2 regions of the Colwellia sp. SU-HH01217 genome follow, and region 1 is predicted to be linked to the other one. Evidence: predicted binding sites of a transcription regulator. Region 1 holds the regulator's gene; the other holds the start of a gene.

Region 1 (7,333 bases):
TGGTTTCTTTGGTTAAGGTACTTTCAAATTCAAACCCAGCAGCTACTGGTTCGTATTGAAACTCAACATCGTTAAAGCCAACACGTTTAGCTGCATTGGTTAAAACAGTGAGTGCTTGTTGATTACTTTGCTCACCTTTTAATCCTTGAAAATTAATAGGGCGGCCGATAACGGTTTGACTAACTTCTCGGCCGAGTTTGGCTTGAGTAAGTTGCTTGATGTTGTGCATCATGGCAGCGACGATATCTTCAAACAGATTAATTTGTTGGGGAAGTAACCCACTTGCTCCTAAAAAAGATTTGGGTGATTTTATATAATAGCCTTCATCAGGCTCTGCAAGGTAAGCGTTAAGTGCTGTTTGGCCAAAATATAATTCAGTTGAAATGCCGTCAAGTTGTAGCTCTCTTGCAACGTTTTGTCCTTTTCTCAATGGCACTAAACGTTGATTTTTAAACTCTTCTTGTGCTTCTTTAGGCAGGTTTTGATACAACCAATGGCTGATGATGTCACGACTTGGCGCATATAAAGTAGAAGAGATAAAACGGCTGGTGTCCGTTAAGGAGATAAGTTCAGGTTGGCCATTAGCCATAACACCGACAGCACAATTTGATGTGCCATAATCAAAGCCAATCATAATTGACACCACATTAATGAAAAAGGCCGCGTAGGATACTTGCTTGAAACACAAGGCGCAAGTTAAGTATGGTTTCAGTCAACGAGGAGGGATCTTAAATGAAATGAAATATCCCTCAGTGCTGTCTACTTTCAAAACCTTTGTTACTAATTTATAGGTTAGTGTTAGGTTAATGGTTAGATAAAAATTAAAACGACTTAATCGCGCACAACTCATGTGTGAGTAAATTCATCAAAAATAGTAAGGAAATTAAATGTCTGAATCAAGTTACACTCCGCCTAAAATTTGGCAATGGAATAATGAAAGTGGCGGTAAATTCGCCAGTATTAATCGTCCTGTCGCTGGGGCAACACGCCAAAAGGAGTTGCCTGTAGGAAAGCATCCTTTACAACTGTACTCATTAGCAACACCTAATGGGGTTAAGGTGACTATTTTATTAGAAGAATTATTAGCCGCAGGTGTTAATGGTGCAGAATATGACGCACATTTGATAAATATTATGGAAGGTGATCAATTTGGTTCAGGGTTTGTTCAGGTAAATCCAAACTCTAAAATTCCCGCGTTAGTTGACACCAATGAGGGGAGTCATTTACCTATTTTTGAGTCTGGTGCAATCTTGTTGTACTTAGCAGAAAAATTTGATGCATTTATTCCTAAAGCGCAAGATCTGAAAGCACAATGCTTATCTTGGTTATTTTGGCAGGTGGGGAGTGGACCATATTTAGGTGGTGGTTTCGGCCATTTTTATGCCTACGCACCAGAGAAATATGAATATCCAATTGAACGATTTACTATGGAAGTTAAACGACAACTCGACGTTCTCGACAGACACTTAGCGAATAATAAATATATGTGCGGTGATCAATACACTATTGCAGATATGGCCATTTGGCCTTGGTATGGTGCATTGGTTGAAAACAAAGTGTATGAAGCAGCAGAATTTTTACAAACACACACTTATAAAAACTTAGTGCGTTGGACAAAAGCAGTTGGCGAACGAGCAGCCGTTAAGCGTGGGGTTATGGTAAATCGTACATGGGGAGAGCTAAACGAACAATTACATGAGCGCCATAACGCCAGTGATTTTGAGTTAAAAACACAGGATAAATTAGTTGATACAAAATAAAACTAGGGTGTAACTTAACGCGCAACTGATCACTTTACGTGAGTATAAGCTCATAATGTTCGCTAAAAACAACCGACCTTGCAGTGTACGGATATAGGTAATATCGTCTGACCACGAAGTATTTATATAATCAGGATTAAATTGTCGATTTAAGTAATTCTGTGCAATAAACGACGTCATACTATCTGCCTTCTTCAGTTTTACAGTTATAGTTAATAAATTGTAAAACTGAAGAGGGAATGTTAGTTTTTCGTTTTTTGTAAATGGAAAAAATTAGTATGCTAAAATGGACTTCAATTGTAATTATAGTTACTTCGTATTTTTTATATAATTATATTTCAAGCACTTCAACAGAAACACCAAATATCCTATTCAGCGAATATGAATCAGAACAAGTTAATAAAGATAATACGATTGCATCCAACATCTCAATTACAGATAAAAATAATAGCCAATGCTTAACAATTGAAGAATATAAGAATCTGGAAGAAGTGATTGAAGGAAATGCTTATATTAATGAAAATTTACTTATTGCAAATGCTGTAGATCAGAGTTTGACTTTCTTGAGTGAAGACGAATTAATTAGAGAATCCAATAGTGGGAATGCACAAGCGATGTTTGTTTTAGGAATGAACTATCAATGGTTTTCTCATCGAAGTTCATTTTATAATCCTTCTCTATCTCTTAGAGATTTTAATGACACACATAAAGAATTAGATATATCTATACTTAAGAAAGCTCGTTTTTGGTTATGGGAAGCGGCTTTAAACGGTGTTTTAATATCAATTCTTGAGCTGGCTAACACATATAAACTGGAAGATGATCTTGGCAAAACCTTCAATGATGAACTCAAAATTAAGTACACTTTGTATAAAGCACTTTATTATAAAGTAAGCCCCAATATAGCTATATTTGAAAATAATACTGCAGAGAAACAAATTAACACATTGAAAAATATAAATAAAAATGAGCTGTCAGAGTTGTTTGAACAGTTATCTCAAAAATGGGTTGATGACAGAGCTGAAATTGGTCTAGGGAAATATATTGAATTGCCTAGACCACCATTAGTTGGAAATGAAAAAACTATAATTTTTTGTAATACTATAAATTTATAAAAAAAGGATTTTTTATAAACAGAGTTTACATATTATTTTTTATATTACTTACTACAACATACAGTAGTGACGCAAATACCCACAAAAAACAAAACACTTGCCATTATTTACAGCCTGTATATACTGACAGTATTTGTCGATAAATAATACAGGACCGTTATGCGCCCTTTAACCCCCAGACAACAGCAAATTTTCGATTTTATTAAGGAAAACATCTCAGCAACGAGCATGCCTCCTACCCGTGCTGAAATCGCTGTCCATTTTGGCTTTAAATCTGCGAATGCTGCGGAAGAGCATTTAAAAGCCTTAGCCAAAAAAGGCTACATAGAAATGTTGGCGGGCACTTCTCGAGGTATACGGTTGGCTGAAGAATTTGCTGAACAAGAAGGTTTGCCGCTTGTTGGCCGTGTTGCCGCGGGTGAACCTATCCTTGCACAAGAACATGTAGAAGAGCACTACAAGATCGATGGCAGCTTATTCCATCCTGCAGCAGATTACTTATTGCGTGTTAACGGCGATAGTATGAAAGATATTGGTATTTTAGATGGTGATTTGCTGGCGGTTCATCAAACAACTGATGTACAACAAGGACAAGTAGTAGTAGCACGCGTTGAAGAAGATGTGACGGTGAAACGTTTTAAACGCGAAGGCAATGTGGTTTACCTACACGCTGAAAACGAAGATTTCTCGCCAATTGAAGTGGACTTAACTAGTCAGCATTTTAATATTGAAGGATTAGCTGTTGGGGTAATTCGTGCGGCAGACTGGATGTAAGTGATCTACTGTTTTTCATGAAATATAATCCTTTATTCGTTGTGAAATTACCTAGGCGTAAAAACCAATGGTGATTTCACGTCTTATACTATGTTCCTAAACTCGGTTTAAAATATAGTTAACAATTTGAAAAGTAGGTAAATAATTATTTTACTCCCCTCTAGCTTGATAATTTTTCTTAATTCAAGACAAATTTCGCGTCAATAGCTGCTAGAGAAGTATTTGTTAAGCCGAACTTAGGTTAAGTTATATTTCTGTATAAAAAACAACCGCTAACTGTTGTTTTATTCTTCTCTTAAATTATTTTAATTTCTACTGAACAAAAAACGCACAGCCCTTGTGTGTATAGCTTTTCATTCTTTTTAGAGTTAATACTCAATTGAATTTATTAAAGTTTATTTCTTTTCTCTTCAAATTATGGATTGACCTAGATCAAATTTTAAGTGATTCTAGATTAGAAACCGTACAAAAATAGCACGAAAAATAATAATAAAAGTGTGAAGATTTCTGTTTGTTTTTTCGTCACACTGATTTAGCTAAAATAACAATAACAAGTGGCAAAACATTTGATCCAGTGAGTTCGGATTTACACTGTGACCTCGTTTTGTTTTCTACTTCAAGAGGAAGAGGGGATGTCGAGTGAAGAGAGGTAACCTAGGTTGGCTGTTGCTGGGAAGTTTATTTACCAGTTCAGCTTGGGCCGATATGAGTTTAAATTTAACCAAAGGTGTGACTAAGATCAGTGAAGAAGTTTACGATCTTCATATGTTAGCCCTTTGGATATGTACTGCAATTGGTGTGGTTGTTTTTGGCGCGATGTTCTGGTCTATGGCTTTTCATCGAAAGTCAAAGGGTCATAAAGCTGCAGACTTTCATGAAAGCACCACTGTCGAAATTTTATGGACAGCAATCCCCATTGTTATTCTTATTGCTATGGCAGTTCCTGCCACTAGCACGCTTATTGAGATGGAAAATAACGATGACTCTGATGTGACTATTCAAGTCACTGGCTCTCAGTGGAAGTGGCATTATAAATATTTCGATCAAGACTTAGAGTTTTATTCAGTTTTATCTACGCCTCGCGATCAATATGAAAACAAAAATGGTGCTGGTACTCAAAAAGGCGAGCATTATTTACTCGAAGTAGATAAAGCACTGGTTGTGCCTATCAATAAGAAAATACGTTTTCTAATTACTTCAGACGATGTTATTCATTCTTGGTGGGTGCCTGCTTTTGCAGTAAAACAAGATGCTAATCCTGGATTTATTAATGAAGCTTGGGCGATTGTAGATAAACCTGGTGTATATCGTGGCCAATGTGCAGAGCTTTGTGGTAAAGATCATGGCTTTATGCCCATTGTCGTTATTGCGAAGACTGAAGCTAATTACGCTAAGTGGTTAGACGAACAACATCAATTAGCAGCCAATGCCGCGCAAGCTGAACAAGCATCACTTAATGCATCTGCTTCTATGGATGACTTAATGGCGCTGGGTGAAACAACTTACACTGCACACTGTGCTGCATGTCATCAGCCTTCTGGCTTAGGTTTACCACCTGCATTTCCTGCATTAAAAGATAGCCCTATTGTTACTCAAGGTTCAATTGATGAACATATTAATATTGTCTTCAATGGCCGCGCTGGTACGGGTATGCAAGGCTATGGCAAACAGCTTAGCTTAAAAGAAATTGCTGCTGTAGTAACTTACGAGCGTAATGCGTGGGGTAATAATACGGGTGATGCTGTACAAGCTTCAGATGTTAAAGCAGTATCTGGGGGAGACTCAGTTAAGGCAGCACCAGTTGAAGAAGCAAAAGCGGTAGTTGAAGAAGCGATTGCCGAACCAGCTGAAGATTTATCAAAAACCTATTCAATGGCTGAAATGATGACCATGGGTGAAGAGGTGTATAACAAGGCGTGTGTTGCATGTCATCAACCAAACGGGAAAGGCTTACCGCCTGCATTCCCTGCACTTGATGGTGGTGTTATTGCAACGGGTGATGTAGCTAAGCACTTAGACATGGTGATTAATGGAAGTGCTAAAAATCCAGCAATGGCAGCATTTTCATCTCAATTATCAAAGACAGAAATTGCTGCGGTTGTTACCTTCGAGCGAAATGCTTGGGGTAATAAAACTGGCGATTTAATTCAAGCTGCAGATGTTGCTGCCGCAAGTGCGAAATAAGGAGTTATTTAAATGACTACAGACGTTTTAAATGATCAAGATTCGCATGGCGGTGACCATCATGACGATTCTCATGACCACGGTAAAATGACTGGCATAAAACGCTGGTTATATACAACGAACCATAAAGATATAGGCACATTGTATTTATGGTTCTCTTTTATCATGTTACTTACAGGTGGCGCCTTAGCCATGGTGATCCGAGCTGAGTTATTTCAGCCGGGGTTACAAATTGTAGAGCCTGATTTTTTTAATCAATTAACAACAGTTCATGGGTTGATTATGGTGTTTGGTGCCATAATGCCGGGCTTTGTTGGTTTTGCTAATTGGATGTTACCTATGATGATCGGTGCTCCAGATATGGCATTACCAAGAATGAATAACTGGAGTTTTTGGATTTTACCATTCGCTTTTGCCATTTTATTAAGTTCATTTTTTATGGAAAGCGGAGCGCCTAACTTTGGTTGGACTTTCTACGCGCCGTTATCAACGACTTATTCAAATGGTAGTACGGCATTCTTTGTTTTTGCTGTTCATATTATGGGTATATCTTCAATAATGGGCGCGATTAATATCGTAGTGACCATTATGAATATGCGTGCTCCAGGTATGACTTACATGAAAATGCCATTGTTCGTATGGACCTTCTTTATTACCGCTTATCTATTAATAGCGGTGATGCCGGTACTCGCTGGTGTAGTCACTATGGTATTAACAGACACGTATTTTGGTACGAGCTTTTTTAATGCTGCAGGTGGTGGTGATCCCGTTATGTTCCAGCATATTTTCTGGTTCTTTGGGCACCCTGAGGTTTACATCATGATATTGCCTGCCTTTGGCATTGTATCTACGACTATTCCTACTTTTGCTCGTAAGAAGTTATTTGGTTATAGCTCAATGGTTTATGCAACAGCCTCTATCGCATTGTTGTCATTTATCGTTTGGGCGCATCACATGTTTACCACGGGTATGCCATTATTTGGTGAACTGTTCTTCATGTATTGCACCATGCTAATTGCTGTACCTACAGGAGTAAAAGTCTTTAACTGGGTTGCAACCATGTGGCGAGGTTCAATGACATTTGAAACACCTATGTTGTTTTCTATTGCCTTTGTAATTTTGTTTACCATTGGTGGTTTTTCAGGGTTAATGTTGGCATTAACACCGGTTGATTTTCAGTATCATGATACTTACTTTGTAGTGGCACATTTTCATTATGTATTAGTAACAGGTTCTCTGTTTTCAATGTATGCAGGAGCTTATTATTGGATGCCTAAATGGACAGGGCATATGTATAACACCACCTTGGCGAGCTGGCATTTTTGGTGTTCATTAATTTCAGTGAACTTATTATTCTTCCCTATGCACTTTTTAGGTTTGGCGGGTATGCCGCGTCGTATTCCTGATTACGCGTTGCAATTTGCAGACTTTAATAAGTGGGTAAGTATTGGCGGATTTGCTTTTGGCTTATCACAATTAATTTTCTTGGCGGTAGTCATC
Region 2 (7,333 bases), on a different contig from region 1:
CGTCGATATAATAATCGTGGCTTACCCTTATTAGATTTAATTGAAGAAGGTAACTTAGGGCTCATTCGAGCCGTTGAAAAATTTGATCCTGAGCGTGGTTTCAGGTTTTCAACTTATGCCACATGGTGGATACGTCAAACCATTGAACGTGCCATTATGAATCAAACCCGTACTATTCGATTACCTATTCATGTTGTAAAAGAACTTAACATCTATTTACGCACCTCAAAAGAATTAGTACAAAAGCTGGATCATGAGCCAACCGCAGAAGATATTGCTCAAGCACTTGATAAGCCAGTGGCTGACGTAGCAAAAATGCTTAAACTCAACGAGCGTATTACTTCTGTAGATACCCCGTTTGGTGGCGATTCAGATAAAGCTTTATTAGATGTTATCCCTGATGAAAAAAATAGTGGTCCAGAAGGCGATTTACAGTCTGCGGATATGAGTCATAATATTATTCATTGGTTAAATGAGCTAAATACCAAGCAAAGAGAAGTACTTGCGAGACGATTTGGTTTGATGGGTTATGAAGCGGCGACCTTAGAAGATGTCGGTAGAGAAATTGGCTTAACTCGAGAACGAGTACGTCAAATCCAAGTCGAAGCTTTAAAACGTTTACGTGATATTTTGAGTCAACAAAATCTCTCCATTGAAGCGATTTTTCAAGCCTAATAACAACTGTTAAATTAAAGCCAGCATATTTGCTGGCTTTTTTATGTATGCGTAAATAATTGTAATTACAGTGGCTTATAATTGCTCTTTCAGTTGAAACAATAAATCGAGTGCTTGTTTTGGACTTAATTCGTTAATATCTAAGTCTTGAATCGCGTCAACTATTGGATGTGTTTGATCGACTAAAGACAACTGCTCAAATAAACTCTCATCATTGGGTAAAACAGAAGGTGTTTGATTACTCTCTAATTCACTTAAGCGCTGTTTAGCGCGTTGGATCACTTTCTTAGGGACACCGGCTAGTTGAGCCACTTGCAAACCAAAGCTCTTACTCGCAGCTCCCTCTTGAACCGCATGCATAAAAATAATGTTGTCATTGTGTTCAACAGCATCAAGATGGACATTGGCAACGCCATCTATTTGCCCTGCCAACTGTGTTAACTCGAAGTAATGACTAGCAAATAATGTAAAAGCTTTAGTTTGTATCGCTAACATTTCTGCACATGCCCAAGCTAAAGACAAACCATCGTAGGTGCTTGTACCACGACCAATTTCATCAAGCAGTACTAAACTTTTTTCTGTGGCGTTATGCAAAATATTTGCAGTTTCCGTCATTTCAACCATAAAGGTAGAACGACCACTTGCAAGATCATCAGATGCTCCGATGCGTGTAAATATACGATCAACCATGCCAATATTCGCAGCACTTGCCGGAACAAAGCAACCAATATGTGCTAAAAGTACAATTAATGCCGTTTGTCGCATATAGGTTGATTTACCCCCCATGTTAGGTCCTGTGATGATTAACATCTTTCGTTGAGGCGTTAATACCACAGGGTTAGCGATAAAGGCATCTTGAGTCATTTGCTCTACAACCGGATGGCGGCCTGCTTCTATATTAATACCTGGCGCTTTCGATAAAGTAGGCTTGGCATAATTGAGCGCTTCGCTTCGTTGGGCAAAAGTATTTAGTACATCTAATTCGGCAATTGCCTGAGCTAATCGTTGTAACCTCTCAAGCTCAGGGAGTACTTGATCAAATAATTGATCATATAAACGTTTTTCTAATGCTAAAAATTTACTTTGTGCATTTAACACCGTCACTTCGTGCTGTTTCAATTCTTCAGTAATAAAGCGTTCATTATTTTTTAGCGTTTGTCGGCGTATATAATCGTCGGGCACTTCACTAGCAGCACTGCGACTTATTTCTATAAAGAAACCATGAACTTTATTGTAACCCACTTTTAATGATTGAATACCTGTACGCTGTTTCTCTTTTGCTTCAAGTTGAGCTAAAAAGTCGGTAGCACCATCGCTCAAATCGCGAAGTACGTCGAGTTCGTCATGATAACCTGGCGCTATAACGCCGCCATCGCGTATCAACACTGGTGGGTTCTCAACCAGTGCCTGCTCAAGTAATTGTTGAATACTCGAAATTGGTAAGCTGCTCTTTGCTAGTGTAGGTAGATACCCCGTAGTAAACACCTGCAAATTTTCTTGTAACTCAGGAAGCAGTATTAAAGCATTTCTCAGGCGGGCAAAGTCACGAGGGCGAGCAGAGCGAAGCGCAATGCGCGAAACTATACGCTCTATATCACCTAATTGTTTCAATAGATTGTGTAAATCAACATGTTGATCAGCCGCTAAAATATCACTAATTGCACTGTGCCGGTTTGTTAAAACATCAATATCCCTTAGTGGGAAATGAATCCAACGTTTTAATAAACGAGATCCCATGGGGGTGGCTGATTTATCTAGAACTGATGCTAAGGTATTCTCAGTACCGCCATGTAAGTTCGTCGTTAACTCAAGGTTTCGTCGAGTTGCAGCATCTAAAATAACGCCAGTAGCAGAAGATTCACAAACAATATTTCTAATATGCGGTAATGAACTACGTTGACATTCTTTTACGTATTGAAATAAACAGCCGGCGGCAGACAAACCTAATGTCTTATCATTTACACCAAACCCGGTAAGTTCTTTAGTGCCAAATTGTTGATTTAATAAACTGTTTGCCGTATCTAAATCAAATTCCCAGTCTGGGCGGCGACGTAAACCTTTGTAACTCTCAATTAAAGTAAACTGTTTAAATGATTCTGGGTAGAGAAGCTCAGCTGGGGTAAGTCGCTGCAATTCGGCGAGTAACTGTTCTTGGCTTTGTGGCTCAGTTAATACAAAACGGCCGCTAGTCATATCGAGATAAGCTAAACCAAAAATATTCTTAGTTAAAGTTGCTGGCGATTCAAAAATAGCAACGATTAAATTGTCTTGCTTATCGACAAGTAAGGCTTCGTCACTAACGGTACCGGGAGTGACTACTCTAACAACTTTTCGCTCAACAGGGCCTTTACTTGTGGCAGGATCGCCGATTTGTTCACAAATAGCGACCGACTCACCTAATTTAACCAATTTAGCTAAATAGGTATCAACAGAGTGATAAGGAACACCAGCCATAGGAATAGCATTACCGCCTGTTTTACCTCGTGCTGTTAACGATATATCTAGTAAATCAGCAGCTTTTTTAGCGTCATCAAAGAATAATTCATAAAAATCCCCCATACGATAAAAAATTAAAATATTAGGAAATTCAGCTTTAATGGTTAGATACTGACGCATCATAGGGGTGTGAGAACTTAAATCTTGCGGTGATGTTGTCATTTAAATCTTTTTATTCGTATGGTCATGTAAAATTGAAGCTGTAGATTATGACATAAAGCTTGAGGAGAGATCTTAATTATTTTGTTAATTAAAAAGGATTTTGCGCGCGGTACAATCATGTTGAAAACAACTGTACAGGTTACTGTAATATCAGCAGTATATGATTTAGTAACTTTTTTGTTGGTTTTTCTAAAAAGTTATTAAGGATGATATAATTTATTTATATCAATAAGTTAAAAGTATAGGTTTTTATTATTTTACTTAATAAAAAAATAAATTGTAAAAAAACTTGATACTGTACGACCATACAGTATACTTGCTTCATCAAAACGAAATTCCAGAAGTTATCAGCGGAGCAAAATATGAAAGACGATAAAGAAAAAGCATTAGCAGCAGCCTTAGGCCAAATTGAAAGACAATTTGGTAAAGGATCTATTATGAAGCTTGGCGATAATAATACGATGGATGTAGAAACTATTTCTACAGGTTCGTTAGGATTAGATATTGCGCTAGGTGCTGGAGGTTTACCTTTAGGCCGTGTGGTTGAAATTTATGGACCAGAGTCAAGTGGTAAAACAACCCTGACACTAGAAGTAATCGCAGAGGCTCAACGTAAAGGTAAAGTTTGTGCTTTTATTGATGCAGAGCATGCACTTGATCCAATTTATGCTGAAAAATTAGGTGTGAATATTAATGACTTGTTAATTTCACAACCAGACACTGGTGAACAAGCTTTAGAAATTGTTGATATGTTAACGCGCTCTGGTGCCATCGACGTTATTGTTGTCGATTCTGTTGCTGCTTTAACCCCTAAAGCTGAAATTGAGGGAGACATGGGAGATTCTCACATGGGCCTTCAAGCACGTATGCTTTCTCAAGCTATGCGTAAATTAACCAGTAACTTAAAAAAATCGAATACTATGCTAATTTTTATTAACCAAATTCGTATGAAAATTGGTGTTATGTTTGGCAGCCCTGAAACAACTACTGGTGGTAATGCATTAAAATTTTATGCTTCTGTACGTTTAGATATTCGTCGTATTGGTGCGGTTAAAAACGGCGATGAAATTGTCGGGAATGAAACTCGGGTTAAAGTCGTAAAAAATAAAATTGCGCCGCCGTTTAAACAAACTGAATTTCAAATACTTTATGGTGAAGGTATTAATAGTTTAGGCGAGTTAATTGAATTAGGCGTTAAAAATGGTTTTGTTGAGAAAGCAGGCGCTTGGTATAGTTGTAATGGTGAGCGAATTGGTCAAGGCAAAGCAAATGCCGCTAAGTATTTAGAGGAGCATCCTGAAATGGCCAAAGATGTTGATACTAAATTACGAGACTTACTATTAACAAAAGCCTTACCAGCTGAAAAAGAAGAAGTATTGGTTGAATCTGAAGCTGAGTAGTCTGAATCAATAAGTATCAATAAACAAAAACGATAACGACGGTTATCGTTTTTTTTTAGTTAAAATTTATCTAGTTTCAATTTTGATAAATTGCGTTTAGACTACTGAAAGTCATACTTTTTCTTTTTGATTAACCTTTTTCTAATTTATCTGGCTTATAGAACTCATTATATGCAATCTCTTCAACTGTTTTTTTATAATTTTGTTTTAGCGCAAATGTTAATGAGCACCATTATTTTGCTGCCACTATGGAATAAAAATCAATCTATTCGTTTATACATTTTACTGATGATAAGCAGTAGTGGTTATCTGCTTGGAGAAATATACGCGCCTAGTTCTGTTGATTCTTTAGCGCACTGGTTTGAATTAATTGGTGGTAATGCACTACCGGGGTTATTTTGGTTAGTGAGTTTAAGTGTATTTGGTGATCACGTTATTTTAAAACGTTGGCAATATATAATTGCTTCATTAACTTTATTCGTGCCACTCACTAAAGAAATTACACAAGTGTTATGGTCGTATCAATTATCCGATTATCAAGCGTTTTATGGTTTTGTAAAATATAGCTCTATGTTGTTAGAGCTGGTGTTAATTGCTCATGCGCTAATGATTGCTGCTCAGCAGTGGCGTGACGATTTAGTACAAGACAGACGTTACATTCGCGGCGGCTTTATCACATTTTCAGCAATGTATCTTTTTCTTGTGATTGTAATGAATGATATTTTGACACTAGAGTGGCTTTGGTTAGATTTAATGAAAAGTCTTCTTTTAGCTATATTAATTGCAGGAACAAACTTTTTATTATTTCGTTTACGTGAGGCAAGTTTATTTGAAGTGGTAAAAACAAAAGTAACACCTGTTGCAGAAGTTAAAGCTCCATCAAAAGCCTTAAGCAAAGTGATTGCTTCTATGGTTGAAGATAAGCTTTACCAACAAGATGGCATGACAATTTCTAGCTTAGCAAAACACCTTTGCATACATGAATATAAATTACGTCATTTAATTAATGGTGAATTAAATTATCGTAACTTTAATGACTTTTTAAACTATTACCGTATTAAAGAAGTCACAGAAAAACTAGGCCAACATGAATACAGTGGAGTGCCTGTATTAACATTAGCGTTAGAGAGTGGCTTTAGAAGTTTAAGCTCTTTTAATAAAGTATTTAAAAGTACACACCATGCTACACCTACCGAGTATAGAAAAAGAATATTAGCGCAAACTTTGTAAAACACACCTAGTTACATCCTATAATTGCTGATGAATTTTAGAATTCGTCAGCTTTTTTTGGTAATCCGTAAGCTTTTTTAAAATAACAACTCTATATTTAGCTGATAAATATTTATGTTTGTTACAAGGCTTAATGATGTTATTTAATTTCTCTTATTCTTATCTGGTACGATTATTTTTACTTTTTAGCAGTATTTTTTCATTGAGTGTTTTGGCTAACTCTGCATCAAGTGGCGAAGCTTTATATCAACAATGTGCTGTTTGTCATGGAGCAGCAGGAGAAGGTAATGAACAATTAAATGCTCCAGCACTTGCAGGACAATTTGATTGGTACATAACTCGTCAATTAAACAATTTTTCAAGTGCATTGCGCGGCGCTCACAAAGATGACTTGCACGGAAAGCAAATGGCTAGTATTGCCAAGGGCCTAACCAGTGAAAGTGATACTTTACTGTTGAGCCAGTTTATTAATTCATTTCCTGAACCCGTAGTTAATACGACAAGTAGTGCTCAAATAGATGCAGCTTCACTTAAAAATGGCAGCCGATACTATCACGCAAAATGCGGCGCTTGTCACGGTGGTGAAGGTCAAGGAAATAAAGCCTTCAATGCTCCTAAATTGAATATGCTCAATACTGACTACTTATTAAGACAAATGAATAACTTTTCCACAGGTATTCGTGGCACAGAAAAGGCCGATAAACTGGGAAGGCAAATGGCGATGATGGCTAAAACAACGTCAGGGCAAGAGCTTAAAGATATTGTTTATTACCTTACTACTATGAAAAATAGTGATGTTAAGTAGGGAGGCTGCGATTAATGATTAATTTTTTACTACCGTCACTTGTAAAAGGTTCACTATTAACTTACCTGGTTATACTAAGTTTTTTGGTGACTCAAATAGGCAATGCTACTGATATTGCTGATAATAACTTTGCACTTAAAGACAACTGTCCACCAAGTTTTGAGTTAATCAAACAGTCAGAGAAAAGTATATGCCGATTAGTAACCTTATATCAATTTTATGATTCAGTTCAAGACAGAGGGTTAGGTGGCACGCAAACTTCATTACCTAAGCATCGAGATGGTTTTACACCGGAGCAAATTGATTTAGGCCGATACTTATTTTTTGATCCGCTGTTATCCAAAGATGGTTCTATTTCTTGTGCAAGCTGTCATCAACCTGATAAAGGATTTAGTGACGACTTAGATCGAAGTATTGGTATTACAGGTGAAAAAGTCACCCGTGGTGCGCCAACATTATGGAATGTTGCCTTTTTAGACAAGTTCTTTTGGGATGCGCGTTCAACGACTTTAGAAGATCAAGCCCAAGGCCCATTGTTTGATCCTAAAGAAATGGGAAATACTCC

The links. The regulator LexA, encoded in region 1, represses DNA repair genes until DNA is damaged. The targets are predictions, from matches to a motif close to TACTGTATNNNNATACAGTA.
Region 2: recA (recombinase RecA) is a predicted target of LexA. The motif match lies at 3,627-3,646, and genes of this name have one in related genera.

Annotation. Positions count from the first base shown of each region.
Region 1 covers NZ_BAAJLX010000009.1:109,542-116,874, reverse strand. The annotation lists gene yegD (molecular chaperone) at 1-634, opposite strand, end outside; gene yghU (glutathione-dependent disulfide-bond oxidoreductase) at 888-1,760, shown strand; gene AC27G3_RS12350 (hypothetical protein) at 1,743-1,940, opposite strand; gene AC27G3_RS12345 (hypothetical protein) at 2,039-2,875, shown strand; gene lexA (transcriptional repressor LexA) at 3,035-3,649, shown strand; gene coxB (cytochrome c oxidase subunit II) at 4,355-5,833, shown strand; gene ctaD (cytochrome c oxidase subunit I) at 5,846-7,333, shown strand, end outside.
Region 2 covers NZ_BAAJLX010000002.1:305,391-312,723, reverse strand. The annotation lists gene rpoS (RNA polymerase sigma factor RpoS) at 1-675, shown strand, start outside; gene mutS (DNA mismatch repair protein MutS) at 751-3,333, opposite strand; gene recA (recombinase RecA) at 3,696-4,733, shown strand; gene AC27G3_RS04535 (AraC family transcriptional regulator) at 4,956-5,963, shown strand; gene AC27G3_RS04530 (c-type cytochrome) at 6,097-6,768, shown strand; gene AC27G3_RS04525 (cytochrome-c peroxidase) at 6,783-7,333, shown strand, end outside.